One region of the Verrucosispora sp. WMMD1129 genome, then DNA from elsewhere that is predicted to be linked to it. Evidence: riboswitches for the same ligand, from Rfam matches in the RefSeq annotation. Region 1 holds a riboswitch; each other region holds the start of a gene.
The links. Region 1 has a riboswitch for cyclic di-AMP ahead of O7624_RS06470 (C39 family peptidase). Riboswitches for the same ligand answer to the same signal wherever they lie in the genome.

Region 1 (4,595 bases):
CCCGACCGTGGCTGCTGTGGGCCGTGGTGATCGCGGTGCCGCTGCTGATCCTGGCGCTCTGGCCCGGGCAGGCACTGGTGCCGGAGTCGGATCGCTGGTGGTTCGCTCAGGTCTTCCCGCTGGTCCGTTCGCTGGAGTTCTGGATGGGCGTGGCCGCGGCCGAACTCATGCTGCGGGGCCGCTGGCGGGGGCCCGGGCTCCCTGTGGCCAGCCTGATCTTCGTCCTGACCTGGGTGGCGGCCTCCCAGTGGATCCCGGCCGAGTTCTGGGCGGCGCTGCTGGCGGCGGCGTACGTCCTGGTGATCGCCGCGGCGGCCGACGCGGACGTGCACGGGCGGCGCTCGCCGTTGCGCTCCCGGACGATGGTCTGGCTCGGCGAGGTCTCTTTCGCGTTCTACCTGGTGCACGTCTTCGTGATCATGACGATCCTGCGGTCGACCGGCGACTGGGGCACCGGCCTGCCCGGCTGGTGGGGCCCGCTCGCGGTGATCGGATTCCTGCTGCTCACCCTGGGGCTGGCCGCTCTGCTGCACCGGTACGTGGAACAGCCGATGATGCGTCGCCTGGCCCCGTCCCGACCGTCGGCGGTCGGGCTGCCCCGACAGCGGGCGTCCCGGGGCGGTGCGGGCCCGGCCGGAGACGTCGAGCATGGCTCGACCGTCCATCACGGACAGTGAGCTGACGGTAGCCTGACCTGCGCGTATCGACGTTCCCGGCGACGCGCCGGGCGGTTCGACACGCCCGGTGGCTGGTGCGTCCCGGGCGGTCGTGGCGGTAGCGTGACGGGGTGCTTCCTGCCGCGCCCACCCGTCCCTTGTGGTGGTTGGCGCGCTGGGCCGCGCGGCTGCTGACCGGGCTCGCGGTCGCCGCCGCCTTCACCCTCGGCGCCTGGGCCCTGCCCGGCCACCCGGCTCCCACTGATCGGCCCGCCGCCCCGGCACCGCTGGCCGACCCCGCCGTGGCACCGGCGTCCGCGGGCCTGGCCGTGCCCTTGGACTTGGCCGCACCCCTCGACCCGTCCGCCACTCTCGATCTGGCCGCCGCCGACCCGACCGGGGTGTCCGCGACGCAGCCGCCGGCCTGTGGTCGGCCCGGGCTGACGGTGCTCGGCAGCGTCGCTGCGGGCGTCACGCGGGGGCCTACGGCCCTGGTCGAGGGCGTCCGGGCCGCCCGCGCCCCACCGCACGCCTGATCCCGGCGACACCGCCCGCCTGATCCCCGGCGACCTTCCGTCGCGTCCGCACCGCTCGGGGCCGCACCCGCGCCGAGCCCCTGCCAACCCGTTGCCGCCAGCCGCGCCGTCGGTGCTCCCCAGCACGAGGGGCACCGGCACGAGCCGCGACCGCGCCGCAACGCCATCCGCGAACCGCCGCCGGCACGGCCACCGTCGCCGTACCGATTTCCCGAGGTGCCGACATGGAGAAGACAGTTCTCTACCAGTTCCTGATCGAGGTGCCACGCGCCGCCGCCATCTGGTCGGTCCTGCTCGTCCTGGCGTTGGGCGTACTCACCGTGCTTGTCGCCCGCCCGGAGCCGACCGGGCCAGTGGAGAAACCCGTCGACGAGGACGCGCTCCGCGCCGCGACCGAAGAGGCCGACCTGCGCCGATACGCGGGCGAGGTGGCGGTCGCGGCAGCCGGTGCCGGGCAGAACGCCGAGCGACGCCGCACGGCATGGCGGGTGGCCCAGACGGAACTGGACCGCGCCTGGGCCGCGTACGACCAGGCGGAGGCCGCCGCCCGCCGGCTGGCCGGCGTCGTCGGACTGCCGACCCCGCGCACCCCCCGGACCCCGGCCGAGTACGCGGCCCGCGAGCGCTGGCTGCGCCGGGCCGCGATGGCCGCCCACTGGCGTGGCGACCTGACCGCCCGTCAACTCAGCGATGTGCTGGCGGGCCGGTCCGGCTGGGATCCCCGGCGGCATCCGGCCGAGCAGGAGGTGGTCCTCGCCCGGGTGGTGCGTGACAACCGCCTGGCCGCCTATCGATCGGCCGCCGAGCGGGAGCAGGACCTGTGGCGGGCGGCGGAACTGGCCACCGAGGCGGCCCGCGCCCTCTCCGCCGAGGCATACGCGGCCGCTGAGCGACTCCGACCGAACCGGCTGCCCGTCTCCGGTCGGGTCACCGCCGGCCGGCGCGACCTTGTCCCGCGCTGGCGTCCGGCTCGGCTTGGCTGAAATTCCGTGAGCTGGGTCACATGGGCCGGAAATTCGGTCACTGTTCGTAGGCGAGGCGATTACCGCAGCAATCTCCGTCGAGATTTCCACCAGCCGTCCGGTTGTTCCCTGAAGGTGCCCGGAATGCCGTCGGTCCCATTGAGCGACGCCAGTTCTCCGATACCCGAAAATTGCCGCCACGGATCATGTTTAAGCAGGTCAGGGTGGGTTGGCTTCGAGGTGACCGGCCAGTAGTGTCAGCGCGTCCGGTGCGGTAACCGATCGCAGGAAGCGACGCCGTACCGACCCGCTCAATCGTGAACCTCACGAACCGGGGACCCACTGCACCACTGGGGTGAATCCGCGAGTCTCGGCCCGCGGTAGGGCGTCTTCCCGCCCGAATCCGTCAGCTAACCCGGTCGGCGGTGACGGAAGGAGTACCAACCCTCGTGCAGTCCGATGTGATCCCCCTGTTCCCCCGCCTCCACGGCACCGCGGTGCCCGTGCTCGCTGGCCCGACCGCCGCGAGCTGACCCCGGTCATCGCCACCGCCCGGGTCTCCGGGCGTACCCCTCGAACGGCCTCGTCCCGCTCACCCGGGCGGTCGTCGGCGCGCTGATGCCGACCCGACCGCCGGAGCCGGTGTGCCGTTCTCCCCTCAGCCCGTGGAGGAACCGTGAAGCACACCCTTTCCCGCCGGCTCCGCCGGCTGGTCAGCGAACGCACCTATCAGCTCGTTGCCGGATCCGCCGTGGCCCTCGTCCTGGCCACCGGCACCGGAGCCGCCCTCGCCGGCACCGGGAACACCCCGGCACCCACGCAGGCCACGACCGCCGCCGCCGAACTGCGCAGTGACACGGTGGTCGCGCCGAGTCAGGCGGAGGTCGCGCCGACGACCGCCGCGCCGAGCAGCGCGGCACCCAGCAGCGCCGCGCCGGCCAGTGCCGCGCCGGCCAGCGCCGCCGCCTCGCCGTCACCGAAGGCCACCGCGGACCCGGACCTGGCCAGCAAGAAGGCGGCACCGAAGCCGCCGGCCTCAGAGGTTCTGGAGTACGACCACCAGGCCCAGATCAACGGCTACTACTGCGGTCCCGCCGCAGTGCGTAACGCGCTGAGCGCCGCCGGTGTCGCGCGCAGTCAGGACGCCCTGGCCAGCCAGCTCGGCACCACGTTCGCCGGCACCAACTCGGCCGAGGACACCACCCGCGTCCTCAACGCCGTCGTCAAGGGCGACCCGTACGAGACCACGATGATCCGTGGCGGTGCGGCCACCCCGGCCCAGATGGACCAACTCCAGGCGGACGTCGTCGCCGCCATCACCGACGGGCGAGGCGTCGTGGTGAACGTCGCCGGTTCCGTCACCGACACCGACGGCCGCTGGCACTCGTTCCCCGGCGGCCACTACATCGCCGTGGTCGGCTACAAGGACTCCGGGCGGCTGGTGAGGATCGCCGACTCGGCGGACGCCTCGTACCCGTCGTACTGGCTCAGCACCATCGATCTGGCCAACTGGGCCGCCACCCGCGGCTACTCGGCCTGATCATCGTCCCGCTGCACCCGGAAGCCCTCGGCCCGTTGGCCGAGGGCTTCCGTTTCGGGTACGTCATGCTGGTTGTCGGGTCGACGTAGCTCGGGGTTCGTCAGGCGTGCGTGCGGTGCTGCTTCGCCAGGCCGACGAAGCTCGCCCAGGCGGCCGGTGTGAAGGCCAGTGTGGCGGCGTCGCGGTTCTTTGTGTCGCGGACCAGCACGATGCCGGGCAGGTTGTCGGCGACCTCCACGCAGTCGTTGCCGCTGGACCCGCTGCGGGTCGACTTGCGCCAGGTCGCGCCGTTCAGATCCATGGCTTCACAACATCCTTCATGCGCTCGATCGACTGGCGGCCGGACAGTGCCTCGTTGCGCACCGTCTCCCACTTCGACAGCAGGACACTCAGGTCGTCGTCCTTGTCGACCAGGACGCCGCCGAGTTGGGTGTCCAGATTACCCACCCAGCCGCCGTCCGCGCCCCTCGCCAGGATGAAGGGGCCGGTCAGTCCATCGTGCATGGCGACGCCGGTGGGCACCAGGTGCACGCTGATGTTGGGCCGGGTGGCCAGCGCCATGAGGTGGTGCACCTGCTCGACCAGCACGTCCTTCAGCTCCTCGTCGACCCGCCGCAGCACCACCTCGTCGATCACCGCGATGAGCTGGGGCGGGTCGTCCTGTTCCAGCACCGTCTGCCGGGCCATCCGGTTGGCCAGCCGCCGCTCCACCCCGGCCTCGGTCAGCGCGGCGTCGGTCCGGATCACCGCGCGGGCGTAGCGCTCGGTCTGGAGCAGGCCCGGCACCAGCGTCGGCTGGTAACAGCGGAGCTGCCGGGCGTTCCGCTCCGCCTCCAGGTAGGGCAGGAACCACGCGGGTTGGCGCAGCACCTCGGCGGTCCGCAGCAACTCCTCGAACATG
Region 2 (4,595 bases), 1.9 Mb from region 1:
CGAATCCCTGCCCGGTGGCACCGCCACCAACTACAACCAGGGTGACACCGGCACCCACGAGGTCGGCCACTGGCTGAACCTCTACCACACGTTCCAGGGTGGCTGCTCGGGCAGCGGTGACCAGGTCGGGGACACCCCGGCCGAAGCCTCGCCGGCAAGCGGCTGCCCGACCGGCCGGGACACCTGCTCCAGCCAGGGCCTCGACCCGATCACCAACTTCATGGACTACTCGTACGACGGCTGTATGTACCAGTTCACCCCCGGCCAGGCCACCCGCATGATCAACGCCTGGAACTCCTACCGCGCGGCATAGCACCAGCGCAGCACCGCGTACCACAGGTGCCGGCTCCGTCGGACGGGGCCGGCACCTGCGCATGTGGGTCAGGCGGCGCGGCGGTGATGCCTCCCGGAGTGGGCCGGCACCGGGCGTACGGCCTGAGGCGCGACACCGGCCGGGTCCAGCCAGACCTGGACCGCCGGACTGGACGCCAACTCGCTCGGCCCGCCCACCGACTGCTCGCGCCGGGCCAGCATTGCCACGTCGACCGTGAACTCGAAGAGGCGCCAGTCGGCGTGCGGGGCGGCCCGCGCGGCGAGCGCCAACCGGGCGACCGTGGCGTCGTCGGTGACTGGCCGGGCGCGTCCGGCGACGTACGCCTCGTCGTCGCTCTCCTCCGGCGGAAACGAGTGCAGCGCGTAACGACCGTCGCGTTCCAGGTCGCGCCGCTTCGGTGAGTCGATCACGAAGCAGTAGAGACCGTCGTCGGTGATCACCGGAGAAACCGGGTGCACCCGGGGCCCGCCGTCGGCACGAACCGTGGCCAGGTAGCCGAAGCCGGGGCCGTACTGCTGCATGAGAAGGCGGATCCCGTCGGCGAGTCGAGGCTCGTCAGCGGCGAATTCGGTCCAGGAAGCCATGCCGACATCCTATCGAACACACGTTCGAAGCGGGTAGTCCGACACGCGTGTCACATACCGGCAGCTATGGTGTGGCGATGCTGCTCTCCGACCGTGACCTGGTGTCCGAGATCAAGGCGGGCACCCTGGCGCTCGAACCGTTCGAGCCCACGCTGGTGCAGCCCTCCAGCATCGACGTACGACTGGACAAACTGTTCCGGGTCTTCAACAACCACCTCTACACCCACATCGACCCGGCGACCCGACAGGACGACCTCACCTCCGCCGTCGAGGTGCCCGACGGCCAAGCGTTCGTGCTGCACCCGGGCGAGTTCGTGCTCGCCTCGACGCTTGAGGTCATCTCGCTGGGCGACCAGCTCGCCGGCCGCCTCGAGGGCAAGTCCAGCCTGGGAAGACTCGGCCTGCTCACTCACTCGACCGCCGGCTTCATCGATCCCGGCTTCTCCGGTCACGTCACCCTGGAGCTGTCCAACGTGGCCAACCTGCCGATCACCCTCTGGCCGGGCATGAAGATCGGGCAGCTCTGTATCTTCCGGCTCTCCTCGCCGGCCGAGCACCCGTACGGCTCGGCCGTCTACGGTTCCCGTTACCAGGGCCAGCGCGGCCCGACGCCGAGTCGCGCCTGGCAGAGCTGGCGCACCTGGCCCACCCGCTGACACCGCAGGGTCGCTGCGGGCGATGATTCACTGCCCGTGCCGCGACCGCCGCAACCGTAAGGGCCCGACGTCGTACGCTCCGAAGCCTCAGCCCGGCCGGCCGAAGCTGTGCACCGGGCCGCTGTCCAGTCGCTTCATCTTGACCGGCTGACCCGCCCGGGAGGCGTGCACCACCCAGCCACCACCGACGTACATGCCGACGTGGTGCAGGTCCCGGTAGTAGAAGACGAGGTCGCCGGGGCGCAGTGCGCCGCGACTGACCGACGCGGTGACCCGGCGCTGCCTGGCCGCGTTGTGCGGCAGTGCGACACCGGCCCGCGACCATGCGGCCAGCGTCAGCCCGGAGCAGTCGTACGCGTTCGGGCCTTCGGCGCCCCAGGAGTACGGCTTGCCGATCTGGGCGCAGGCGAAGGTGACCGCCTCACCGGCCGGTCCGCCGGGGTAGCTGGCCGGACAGGGCGCCGGCCGCAGCGGGCCACCGCCACCCTTGCCGTACGCCCGTAGCCGGAGCCGCTGCAACCGGTCGATTTCGGCGTCGATCCGTCGCCGCTTGTCTGCGAGATCGGCCTCGGTGCGGGCGAGCTGATCGATGGTGTGGTCCAGCCCGGCCTTGGCCGCGGCGAGTTCGTCGCGCAGTTCACTCGCGTGCCGGACGTCCTGCTGCTGCACGCGCGCATACCGGTCGAGCAGGCCGAGCTGCTCGACCACCTCGCCCGGCGACCGGCTGCCGAGCAGCGCGTTGACGGCCCGCACCTGCTCGCCCTTGTACGCGCCGGCAGCGAGCTTGCCGACCCGGTCCATCGCCTGGTCCACCTGGCGTTGCAGCGGCGCGATCCGAGCGGCCAGCGCGTCCGCCTCCCGCCGCTTGCCGGCCAGGTCCTGCCGGGTGGCGTTGTGCTGTTCGATGACGGGTTCGAGCCGGTTCCAGTCCTCGTCGATCCGGCGCTCGATGTCGGCGACCGTGGGGTCGGCCCAGGCCGCCGCCGCACCGCCGGTCAACATCACGGCGGTCGCGGCCAGGGCGGCGGGGATGCAGCGGTACCAGCGGAAACGCGGCGCTGCCGTCGGCCGGCCGGGCAATTCCGGACGCGGTGACGGCGGCCGCGGGGCATGGTCTGCCACCGGGCTCAGCACTCCTTCTTCCCATACCGCCTACCGGGTTAGCTGACGGGTTCGGGCGGGAAGGGGCGCCCTACCGTGACCCGCACGGATTCACCCCGGGTACCTGGTTCCCGGCTCGCTCACGAGCGATTCGGCGGTGTCGGACCGTTACCGCCCCGGATGGACGGACCTGCCAGCGGTCGACGATTGCCCAGCGTAGGGACGATCAGCGTCGATACGCAACACAACCACACCGTCACTGTGGGTGCTGACATCCGACAATGGCGAGGGCCCCCGTCGACTTGACCGGGGACCCCTCGGGAGATCCTGTGCGACCGCTCAGCGGGCGCTGGTGGCGGCTCAGCCGGGTCGGCGGAAACCGGCGAGCGGCATGGTCGTGATCGGCGAGACGTTTACCGGCTTACCGGCTCGGGCCGCATGCACCATCTGGTTGTTGCCCAGGTAGAGCCCCACGTGGTGCAGGTCGCTGAAGAAGAAGACCAGGTCACCCGGACGGGCGTCGGACCGCGAGATTGCCTTGCCCTCGTTCCACTGTGCGCCGGTGAAGTGGGTGAGCGAGATGCCGGCAGCCCGGTAGGCGTACTGGGTCAGACCCGAGCAGTCGAACGAGTTCGGGCCGGTGGCGCCCCACACGTACGGCTTGCCGACCTGGGCGCATGCCGTACGGATGGCGGTGCGAGCGGCATCGCTGACCACACCGTTGATGGTCGGGCAGTTGGTGGTCTTCACCGTGGTCACCGGCAGCGACCGTTCGAGCCGCTTGATCTCGGCGTCGATCTGCTTCTTCTTCGCCGCCAGCTGCTTCGCCTTCGTCTCCTGGTCGGCGATCAGGGCGTCGAGCTTGGCCTTCTGGTCGTCGTACTTCTTGCGGATCTTCATGACGCCTTCGAGCTCGCGGCGCTCCTGCGACGCGAGTCGGTCAAGGAAGGCCATCTGCTCGCCGAGCTCGTTCGGCTTGGAGTTGAGCAGCACAACACCGATCTCTTTGGACGGGCCGGTGATGTAGTACCGGGAGGCGAGATCGGCGACCCGGTTCATCGCCAGCTCGGTCTCCAGAGCCAGCGGCTGGATCTTCTTCTCCAGGCTCTTCGACTTCTGCTTGTTGACCCGCAGCTGGGAGCGCACCTTGTTGTACTGCTCGATTGTGGGTTCCAGCTTCTCCCACTGCTTGTCGATCTGGGCCTCGATCTCGTCGACCGAGGGTTCGGCGTACGCGGGGGCGGCGAGCAGGCCGGCACCGACCGCGGCGGCGGCGACGAGGACGACCAGCCCACGGGCGGCCCTACGCAGGCCACCCGGACGAGATCGCCCTGGCGCACGACGATGGAGGGGCATGGTTGCCACCGGCAGCGTCTCCTTTGCAGCCGACCACCGGGCGTCCCGCGAGCGGTAAGGGGCGGGGACAGACGACCCATGGCGGTCGGTGCCCAACATTAGGGAACGGTAGGTGGGGAATCAAGGCGACCAACGGCTCATTCACCTTTGCGCGACGGTACGCATACAAAGGGTGTCGACCAATTCGTTACAGTTACGTACGTCAATTAAAAACCGGGCGGGTGGCACTGGTTGAGGTGCCGCCCGCCCGGTGCGTTGAAGGCGGTCAGCCGGCCACCGGCGTGCTGTCCCCGGTGCCGCCGACCCGCTCGGGCTTGACCGACCGGAGCAGGACGCTGGCCACGTCGATCACCTCGACCTGCTCGCCGGCACCCTTGCCGTTGACCCCGTCGCTGAGCATTGTCGAGCAGAACGGACAGCCGACGGCGACCGTCCTCGCTCCGGTGGACATGGCCTCCTCGACCCGGTCCACGTTGATCCGCTTGCCGATGCGCTCCTCCATCCACATGCGGGCGCCACCAGCACCACAGCAGAAGGAGCGCTCGCTGTTACGCGGCATTTCGG
Region 3 (4,595 bases), 3.1 Mb from region 1:
TCTCCGGTGCCGAGATCCGGCTGCTCGGTGCGGCGTACCGGGAGCTGGCCACGGACGGGCCGACCGTGGCCGACGTCGCGCTGCTGGACGAGTTGGACGCGCTGCTCGGCAAGCCGATGCGTCCCGCCCGCCCGAAACGGGACCCGTTCCAGCTGGCCGGCGGGGTACGTGAGCTGAGCACCGCTGCCGACCGGCAGCGGGCTGCCCGGCAGGCCGCCCGGGAACGCCCCGAGGACTACCGCGACTACGCCCACCTGGTGGTCGACGAGTCCCAGGACGTCTCACCGATGCAGTGGCGGATGGTGGGCCGGCGCGGGCGGCTGGCGTCCTGGACGGTGGTGGGTGATCCGGCGCAGACCGCGTGGACGGGAGATCCGCAGGAGTTGGCCCGGGCCCGCGACCAGGCGCTGGGGCGCCGCCGCCGGCACCGGTTCACGCTCACCACGAACTACCGCAACTCGGCGGAGATCTTCGCGGTGGCGGCGGCCGAGATCCGGCGGGCGTACCCGGATCTCGCGTTGCCCACCGCGGTCCGTTCCACCGGGATCGATCCACTCCAGCTCGAGGTGCCGGCGCCCGAGCTGGAGACCACAGTCGTGACGGCCGCCAGCGCCCTGCTCGGCGAGGTCGAGGGGACCGTCGGCGTGATCACTCCGGTGCCCCGACGGGACCAGGTCGCGGCCTGGCTGGGGGCGCTGGGCGGGCAGCGGTTGCAGGTGGTGACCAGCCTGGAGGCCAAGGGCATGGAGTACGACGGTGTGGTGCTGGTCGCCCCGGCGGAGATCCGGGCGGAGCCGGGCTCCGGTGTCCGTACCCTCTACGTCGCCCTGTCCCGGGCCACCCAGCGGTTGACCACCGTCGACCCGGCCGGGTGAACCCGAGCACCGCGACCCGCCCGACGATTGCACACATAGCGATGTTGGCATAGCTCCGTCCCCGGTCCGGCGGACGACGCAAGGTGTCTGGGTGGGCGCCGGCCATGACCACCACCACGCTGCGGTGTCGAACGCCGCCCACCGCCACTCCGGCCGGCTGTGGGCAGCGTTCGCCCTGCTCAGCGCGCTGATGGTGATCGAGGCAGGCACCGCTCTGCGGACCGGTTCGCTGGCCCTGCTCTCCGACGCCGGGCACATGTTCACCGACGTGTTGGGCATCGGGATGGCCCTCGCGGCCGTGGCTGCCACCCGTCGGGCCGACACGGACCCGCAACGCACCTTCGGGCTCTACCGACTGGAGGTGCTCGCGGCCCTGGCCAACGCCGTACTGCTCTCCGGCGTCGCGGTGTACGTGCTGGTCGAGGCGGTACGCCGAATCGGCGATCCGCCCGAGGTGCTCGCCGGCCCGGTCCTGGTGGTGGCCGCACTCGGCCTGCTCGCCAACGTCGCCGCGTTCGCCCTCCTGCGTCCGGGGGCGCGGGAGAGCATCAACCTGCGCGGGGCGTATCTGGAGGTGCTGGCGGACCTGCTCGGTTCGCTTGGCGTGATCGCGGCCGCCCTGCTGATCACCGTGACCGACTGGTGGTGGGCCGACCCTCTGGTGGCCACCGCGATCGCCACGTTCATCCTGCCCCGGACGTGGCGCCTGGGCCGGGCCGCGGTACGCATCCTGGTCCAGGCCGCTCCGGAACACCTTCAGGTCACCGCGGTGTATGACCGGCTGGCCGCGGTGCCGGGCGTGGCCGGCGTCCACGACCTGCACGTCTGGACGTTGACCTCCGGCATGGAGGTCGCCTCGGCGCACCTCACCGTCAGACCGGGCGCCGACGTCGGCGCCGTGCTGGCGGCGGCCCGCTCGGCGCTGCACGAGGACTTCCAGATCGAGCACGCGACCCTCCAGATCGAGCCGCGGTCGGATCCCGGGCACTGCGGGGCGGCGCAGTGGTGACCGGAAGAATCAGAGAAAAGGGGTTATTGTCCGCTTTTGGTCTGTTCTACTAGTCAACAACTGAACACCAGCAGTAACAGCAGCTGCACCGGTCACATGGGCACCGGTAGGCTCGGACCCGGCCTCCGCCAGGCGGCACCCACAGGTGCCGGCGGCGGCCGCCGCCTAATCGCCCGCCAGGGCGAACCGGGGAACCAGGTTCCTGGGGTGTATCCGCGTCAGCGGTAGGGATCTTCCGTCCCGAACCCGTCAGCTAACCCGGTCGGCGGCTGACGGAAGGAAACGTGCATGCCAGCAGTGGCAACGGTAAGACCGGCCGCCCGTACGGCGGCCCTGATCGCCGCCGCGCTCGCCCTCACTCTCGGCGTCGCGCTGGCCCCCTCCACCCCCGCCGCCGCGGCATCGCCGCCATTGCGGGCGGCTGCCCCGGGCGACGTGGACGACGAGGGTGGCACCCCGGCGCTGCGGGCCCAACTGGAGGCCGCCAGCAAGGGCTACCTCGACGCCAAGACCGCACTCGACCGCTCGGTCAAGCGCCAGAAGAAGCTTGCCGAGCAGCTCAAGACGACCGAGAGTCAGGTCGCCGAGCGGGGCACCAAGGTCGCCGAGATCGCCGCACAGGCGTACCGCACCGGGCGGCTGGGCGCCGCGTCGGCTCTGCTCAACAGCGGTTCACCGGCCGGCTTCATGGACCGGGCGGCAGCGCTGGACGCGGTGGCTGCCAACGAGGATCGCGCGCTGCGTGAGCTCCAGGTGGCCCGGGACGAGGTCAGCGCCACCAAGCAGGCCCTGGACGTGGAGATCCAGGAGCAGCGCAAGCAGGTGGCCGTGATGGCCAAGCGCAAGGACCAGGCCGAGCGGGCGTTGACCGTGGCCATCGAGCGGGACGAGGCGGCCGAACGGGCCAGGGCCGCCGAGCGGGCCGCCCGGTCACCGTCGCGGAGCAGCGGGTCGAGTCCCACCGCCAAGCCCGCTCCCCGCAACTCCGACGGGTCGTGGCCCTCGGAGTCGTGCAGCGTCAACGACCCCACCCCGGCCAACGGCTGCATCACCCCACGCACCCTGCATGCGCTGAAGCAGGCCAAGTCGGCTGGCTTCACCCGGTACGTCTCCTGCTACCGCTCCGGCGGCTCGGGCGAGCACCCGAAGGGTCGGGCCTGCGACTTCGCCGCCCAGAAGAACGGCTTCGGCGGGGACGCGACCGGAGGCGACCGGACCTACGGCAACAACCTGGCGGCGTACTTCGTCAAGAACGCCGACCGGCTCGCGGTGCTCTACGTGATCTGGTACAGGCAGATCTGGCTGCCCAGCAGCGGCTGGAAGTCGTACAGCGGCGCCCGGGGTGACCCGTCCAGCGACCACACCAACCACGTCCACCTGTCGGTGTACTGACTTCCTCTTCGCGCCGGGTGAACCGCTCTTCACGAGCGGTTCACCCGGCGCTGCGTTTCACCGTTGGCCGGCGGGGCACCGTCCCTTCGGCGCGCATCGACGCGCCTCCTTGGTTACCGTCGTACCAGGAAGCGTTATTTGTCCGCTAACGGGAGGAACGCCATGAACGAGCGAATCGCCAGACCCGGCGGCGGTACGGACAACGGGGAGCGGTCATGACCGGCCGCGTCATGATCTTCGCACCGACACCGCTGCTGACCGTGACCATCGACCAGCCGAGCGACGCACCGGAGTTGCACCTGCACCCGGGCGGGCAGGGGGTGTGGCAGGCCAGGATGGTGCTGTCCCTCGGCGTCGACGTGGTGCTCTGCGCGGCGCTCGGCGGCGAGGTCGGGCAGGTACTGCAACCGTTGCTGGTAAGCGAGGGAGTCGACCTCAAGGTGGTGGCCCGCGACTCCGGCGGCACCGGCGGGTATGTGCACGACCGCCGTGAGGGGACCCGCCAGGAGATCGTCGACGTCATCGGCCAGCCGTTGAGCCGGCACGAGTTGGACGAGCTCTACAACCTCGCACTCGGCGAGGGCCTGCGCGCGCCGGTGAGCGTGTTGAGCGGGCCCAACCATCCGTCCCTGGTCCCCGCCGACCTCTACCGGCGCTTCGCGGCCGATCTCGGTGCCAACGGTGGCCGGGTGGTGGTGGATCTCTGCGGCGAGCACCTCGCCGCCGTCCTGGAAAGCGGTGTCTTCTTTCTCAAGGTCAGCCACGAGGAGCTGATCGCCGACGGGCGGGCCGACGGCGACGACGAGGAGGCGCTCACCCGCGCGATGTACGACCTGCACGCCTCCGGCGCCGAGAACGCGGTGGTCAGCCGGGCCGACAAGCCCGCGTTGGCGCTTGTCGACGGCGAGGTGTTCGAGGTGCGGATGCCGCGGCTGGAGGCCGCCGACCCGCGCGGGGCGGGCGACTCGATGACCGCCGGGGTGGCCGCCGTGGTGGCCCGGGGCGGCGACGTCCGCACGGCGATCCGTACCGGCGCGGCGGCCGGCGCGCTCAACGTCACCCGACACGGCCTCGGCACCGGCCGCCTCGACTCGATCAACGGCCTCGTCGACCGGGTCCGGTTGGAACCGGCGGGCAGCCGTCCCCAGGAGCGGACCACCCCCGACGAACTGGCACAACGGGCGGGTGGCCGATGACGCTGCGGGTGTTGATCACCAACGACGACGGGATCGCCGCGCCGGGCATCCAGGCGCTGGCTCGGGCGGCCGTCGACCGGGGCCTGGACGTGGTGGTGGCTGCCCCACTGGAGGAGGCGAGCG
Region 4 (4,595 bases), 1.4 Mb from region 1:
CGGTGGCCGGCGCCCGCCAAACCTGGCCGGCGTCGACCGCCTGAGCGGGCTCGACGATGGGCTGGACGGCCGACATCGCGGTGGATGGCGAGCCGCCGACGACCGTGGCGTTCGGTGGTGGTACGGCGGTGGGCCGGGCCGGCGGATCGGCCGCGACGGCCCCACCGACACCTACGGCTAGCACCAGGGTCGCCAACGCCAACCGGGTCAGCTCACGAAGTGCGCACAGCATTGCCGGCCACAGTGGACGGGCGAATGCTGGAGACGACACGGGATCCAACCTATCCCGCCGTCGGCCTGATCGCAGCGCGGCGATCCTTGCGGGTGGGTGAAGCGCGCCACGTCGTCTGATCAGGACTGGTGCCGGCTCAGTGGTCGGCGGTGTCGGTCACCTGCCCCTTGGTGAAGAGGGCCAGCAGGTCACCCACTTGGTGGTCGGCCTCCGCCGGGTGGCGGAAGCGCCCGGCCGGGTTGAGGGTGTACTCGTTGCGCCGGCCCACCCGGGTGCGGTGCAGGTAGCCGCCCGCCTCCAGGTCGGCGACGATGGCCTGAGCGGCACGTTCGGTGACGCCGACCTCCGTCGCGACGTCGCGTAGCCGGGCGGTGGGGTTACGGGCGATGGCGAGCAGGACGTGCGCGTGGTTCGTGAGGAAAGTCCAGTTCCGTGCGCTTTCCCGTCCGTCAGTGCTCGCCATGCCCGCCATCGTATGACCTGCCGTTCGAGTACCCCGGCCCGCGTCGTTACCGGCCTCGGTTCGGCCGAGCGCAAGCGTCGACTGATGTATGAAATGCATATCACGTATAGCTTGACGTGCGTTATGGCGCGTGTGACCGTGATGGCAGCCCGTGACCAGCGCCGGCCGGGATGACCAGGCATTCCTCCCAGAGATGAGGTGCAGCCGGATGAGTCGACCCGGAACGCTCGGTCCCCAGCCCGGACCGGACCGCGAGTTGCTCAGCGCGGATCTTCCCGGCGCCCCGCAGCGGGCCCTCGCCGAGTTGCTCGCCGGGAACCGTCGGTTCGTCACCGACGCACTGCGGCATCCCAACCAGAACGCTGGGCGGCGGGCCGCCGTCGCGGCCGAACAGCATCCCTTCGCGGTGATCGTCGGCTGCTCCGACTCCCGGCTCGCCGCCGAGATCATCTTCGATCGCGGGTTGGGCGACCTCTTCGTGGTTCGTACCGCCGGGCACACCGTCGGGCCGGAGGTGCTGGGCAGCGTGGAGTACGCGGTGGCCGTGCTGCGTACGCCCCTGGTGGTGGTGCTCGGCCACGACTCGTGCGGCGCTGTCCAGGCGGCCCGCGAGGCACTGGCCACCGCCACCACGCCGCCCGGGCATCTGGGCGCCGTGGTCGACGCCGTGGTGCCGAGCCTGCGCCGGGCGCAGGACGCCGGAGTGCACGACCTGGACGGCATCGTGGACATCCACATCGCGCGGACCGTCGAGACGATGCTGGCCTCCTCCACGACTCTCGCCGCGGAGGTGGCTGCCGGGCGATGTGCGGTGGTCGGCATGTCGTACCGACTGGCCGCCGGTGAGGTGCGGGCGGTCGCCGCGGAACCCGCCGCACTCGGCGGTGCGATGGCGACCGCGCCCTGATCCCGCGACCTGTCGCGAGGAATGACGCCGGTCCGGGTACCGGCAGTCGGCGACCGCGTCCGACGGTGACCTCCGGAACGACGAGGGCCGTCCCACCACGGTTGGCGGGACGGCCCTCGGTGCGTCGTGTGAGCGATCAGAGCAGCGACACGTGTACGTGGTCCGTGTGGTTGGACGGGCCACTGTAGGAACTCCAGCGCTCGGTGGCCGCGAACCAGATCTGCCGGTTCCAGATCACGTAGTAGACGCCCAGTCGGTCGGCGTTGCGGACCAGGAAGGCCGCCAGGTTGTTGCCGTAGATCCGGGTGTCGTTGTTGTGCCACGGGCTGAAGCCGCTGTTCTGCAATGACCAGTCACAGGCCCGGCCCTTGGGGTGCTCGAACTTGTCACCCGGACGGAAGCAGCCGACGAACCGGTTGAATCCGGCTCGCTTGACCTCCTTGTACATGTGCAGCGTCCGCGGCGTGATGCAGCCCGACGTGGTGGGGTCGTTCTGGCTGCACGACTCGGGCTTCCAGCCGCCGTCCGAGGCCCGGTTCGGCGCGATCCGGGCCACCGGCGAGGTGGCGTCCACCAACCCGCCGGTCAGGCCGACACCACCGACCAGTCGGAGGGACTTCTCCGCCTCGCTCTTCTTGCGCGCCATGTCATTTGTCAGCTTCTTCTGCTCGCGCACCTCGGCGTCGAGCGCGAGCTTGGCCTGCTCGGCGCGGAGCTTGATCGCGTTGACCTCGCCCAGTTTCTTGTCGTTCACCAGGTTCAGCTCGTCCAGCGCCGAGGCCCGGTTGATGAACGAGTCCGGTGCACTGCTCTGCAACAGCATGGCGATCGCGCCGACCCGGCCCGTGCGGTACGACTGGGTGGCGATCTGAGCGACCTGTGGCGAGAGTGCGTCCAGGTCAGCCTGAGCGGCGCGGACCTCAACCGCCAGTCGGAGTTGCCGCTTCTTGGACTTCTCCAGCTTGGCCTTGGCCTTGGAGTAGTCCCGGGTGGTCGCCTCGATCAAGTCGTTGAGCATCGGCGGGTCGTCGTCGTGCTCCGCTGGTTTGGGGTCGTTCGGTGCGGCCGTCGCCGGCATCGGACCAGCGAAAACGGCGAACGCGGCGAACACGGCCACCACGGGCGTCAACCAGCGGCGTAGGGGTGCCGTCACTGTTTTCCCTTCCATCGACCGCCGACCGGGTTAGCTGACGGGTTCGGGACGGAAGTGGCCCCTACCGCTTTCGCGGATTCACCCCACGTACCTGGGTCCCCGGCTCGCCTGGCGGCGATTGGGCGGCGGCACCGCAGGCGCCGCTGCGCGCCTTCGGCGGTGACCGGCAGTGAGGTTACCTGACAGTCCATCTGTGCTTCTACGCCCCGAACCCGACTAGATGCGTCATTTCGTAATCGCTTTGAGTGACCAGCGACACGATTACGAGCCGCGTATACAGGGGCGGTCACGTTGAGGAGTGTCACCATGTGGTGTCCGTGCTCCTGTCCGGGTCGGGCCACCTTGGAGGGGTGGCGGGGGACGTGTTTCGGGTGGGTGGGGTGCTGAGGGCGTGGAGCGCCTCGGCCCGGTCCGTTGCCGGCCGGGGAATCACGGGGGTGGGCTCACCGCCGCGGACGTCGGCGTCGCCGCGCCCGGCGGTGCTGACCACCGCAGCCAGCGCGGTGGTAAGCGGTACCGCGGCGATCAGCCCGAGCGTGGCGACCACGCTACGAACGATCTCCGTGGTGAGGAACTCGCTGGTCAGGATCTGCCCCAGTGCGCGGGAATCCGCGGTCAGCAGAAGCAGGAGGGGCAGCGAGGCGCCGGCGTACGCCAGCACGATCGTGTTGACCACCGAGGCGATGTGTGCCCGCCCGACCCGGGTGGCCGAGCGGTACAACTCCCGGCGGGAGAGGTCCGGGTTGGCGTGGCGCAACTCGTTGACCGCGGCGGCCTGGGTGACCGTGACGTCGTCGAGTACGCCCAACGAGCCGATGATGATGCCGGCGAGCAGCAGACCGTGCAGGTCGACGTCGGCCCGGAACATGGACAGGGTGGTGGCGTCCTCGCTGCCGAAACCGGTCAGGTGGGTGGCCCCGGTCGCGGCCAGCCCGAGCAGTCCGGTGAGCACCAGACTGGCGAGCGTGCCGAGCACGGCCACCGAGGTCTGGGCGGATATGCCGTGGGTCAGGTACAGCACCACGAACATGATCAGCGAGGCGCCGACGATGGCGACCGCGAGCGGTGGCTGGCCGGCGCTGATGCCGGGCAGTACGAAGGTCAGCAGGATGGCGAAGCTGGCGGCCAGGCCACCCAGCGCGGCCAGTCCGCGCAGCCGCCCGAAGGCGACGATGGCGGCGGCGAAGAGTACGGCCAGCCACACCAGCGGCTTGCCGCGTTGGTGCTCGGCGATGTTGTAGGTGCTGACCGTCGGATCCTCCGGGTCGATCAGCGAGACCAGGATGATGTCGTCGTCGACCTCGACGCGAGGGGCGCCCGGCCCGGTCGGGATGGGTGTCTGCACCTCCTGCCCGGCGTCCGGTCCGGTCTGCACCCGGACGGTGACCGTGCCGCAGGGGCCGTCCGCAGCCGTCGGAGTCCCCTCGGGTACCACCGGGTTGGGCGGGCATGGCTCACTGACCACCCGGGTGACCGTGCCGTGGTAGCGGGGGGTGTCGTCGGCGGCCTCGGGGCGCGGGGCGTCCCGGGGCCAGAGCACGATGGCGGCGACCAGGGTGGCGATGAAAAGGGGGACCACCGTCACGACGAGGATCCGCCGCACCCCCGGCGGGGTGGGCGGAGCGGAACGGGTGTGGTCGGCGCCCATTCAGTGTCTCCCAACGATTTCAGGGCTGAGTACGTGTCGATGGGCGAGACGGTTCAGTGCCGCCGGACGGCGGTGTGGAAGGGCAGCCCGAATGGCCTGAGCGTGGCGGGGTGGCTGCGTACCGTGAGCTGCGGACCCGCTCGCGACGGCCGTGCGGGCGTACGCCTGACGGCGACCTCGGGCCGCGAGGCA

Region 2: it holds a riboswitch for cyclic di-AMP, as region 1 does, so the genes downstream of both, O7624_RS15315 (NlpC/P60 family protein) here and O7624_RS06470 (C39 family peptidase) in region 1, are expected to answer to the same signal.
Region 3: it holds a riboswitch for cyclic di-AMP, as region 1 does, so the genes downstream of both, O7624_RS23300 (hypothetical protein) here and O7624_RS06470 (C39 family peptidase) in region 1, are expected to answer to the same signal.
Region 4: it holds a riboswitch for cyclic di-AMP, as region 1 does, so the genes downstream of both, O7624_RS13080 (hypothetical protein) here and O7624_RS06470 (C39 family peptidase) in region 1, are expected to answer to the same signal.

The regions. Positions count from the first base shown of each region.
Region 1 is NZ_CP120741.1:1,425,040-1,429,634, reverse strand. It holds gene O7624_RS06485 (acyltransferase) at 1-677, shown strand, start outside; gene O7624_RS06480 (hypothetical protein) at 788-1,192, shown strand; gene O7624_RS06475 (hypothetical protein) at 1,417-2,175, shown strand; cyclic di-AMP (ydaO/yuaA leader) riboswitch at 2,453-2,594, shown strand; gene O7624_RS06470 (C39 family peptidase) at 2,831-3,694, shown strand; gene O7624_RS06465 (DUF397 domain-containing protein) at 3,795-3,995, opposite strand; gene O7624_RS06460 (helix-turn-helix transcriptional regulator) at 3,986-4,595, opposite strand, start outside.
Region 2 is NZ_CP120741.1:3,288,635-3,293,229, forward strand. It holds gene O7624_RS15300 (zinc metalloprotease) at 1-313, shown strand, start outside; gene O7624_RS15305 (pyridoxamine 5'-phosphate oxidase family protein) at 382-918, opposite strand; gene dcd (dCTP deaminase) at 996-1,574, shown strand; gene O7624_RS15315 (NlpC/P60 family protein) at 1,662-2,696, opposite strand; cyclic di-AMP (ydaO/yuaA leader) riboswitch at 2,709-2,842, opposite strand; gene O7624_RS15320 (C40 family peptidase) at 3,036-4,046, opposite strand; gene O7624_RS15325 ((Fe-S)-binding protein) at 4,297-4,595, opposite strand, start outside.
Region 3 is NZ_CP120741.1:4,986,572-4,991,166, reverse strand. It holds gene O7624_RS23310 (AAA family ATPase) at 1-875, shown strand, start outside; gene O7624_RS23305 (cation diffusion facilitator family transporter) at 967-1,884, shown strand; cyclic di-AMP (ydaO/yuaA leader) riboswitch at 2,037-2,168, shown strand; gene O7624_RS23300 (hypothetical protein) at 2,173-3,276, shown strand; gene O7624_RS23295 (PfkB family carbohydrate kinase) at 3,492-4,472, shown strand; gene O7624_RS23290 (5'/3'-nucleotidase SurE) at 4,469-4,595, shown strand, end outside.
Region 4 is NZ_CP120741.1:2,855,691-2,860,285, reverse strand. It holds gene O7624_RS13095 (hypothetical protein) at 1-271, opposite strand, end outside; gene O7624_RS13090 (helix-turn-helix domain-containing protein) at 369-704, opposite strand; gene O7624_RS13085 (carbonic anhydrase) at 904-1,602, shown strand; gene O7624_RS13080 (hypothetical protein) at 1,739-2,755, opposite strand; cyclic di-AMP (ydaO/yuaA leader) riboswitch at 2,759-2,890, opposite strand; gene O7624_RS13075 (YibE/F family protein) at 3,057-4,403, opposite strand.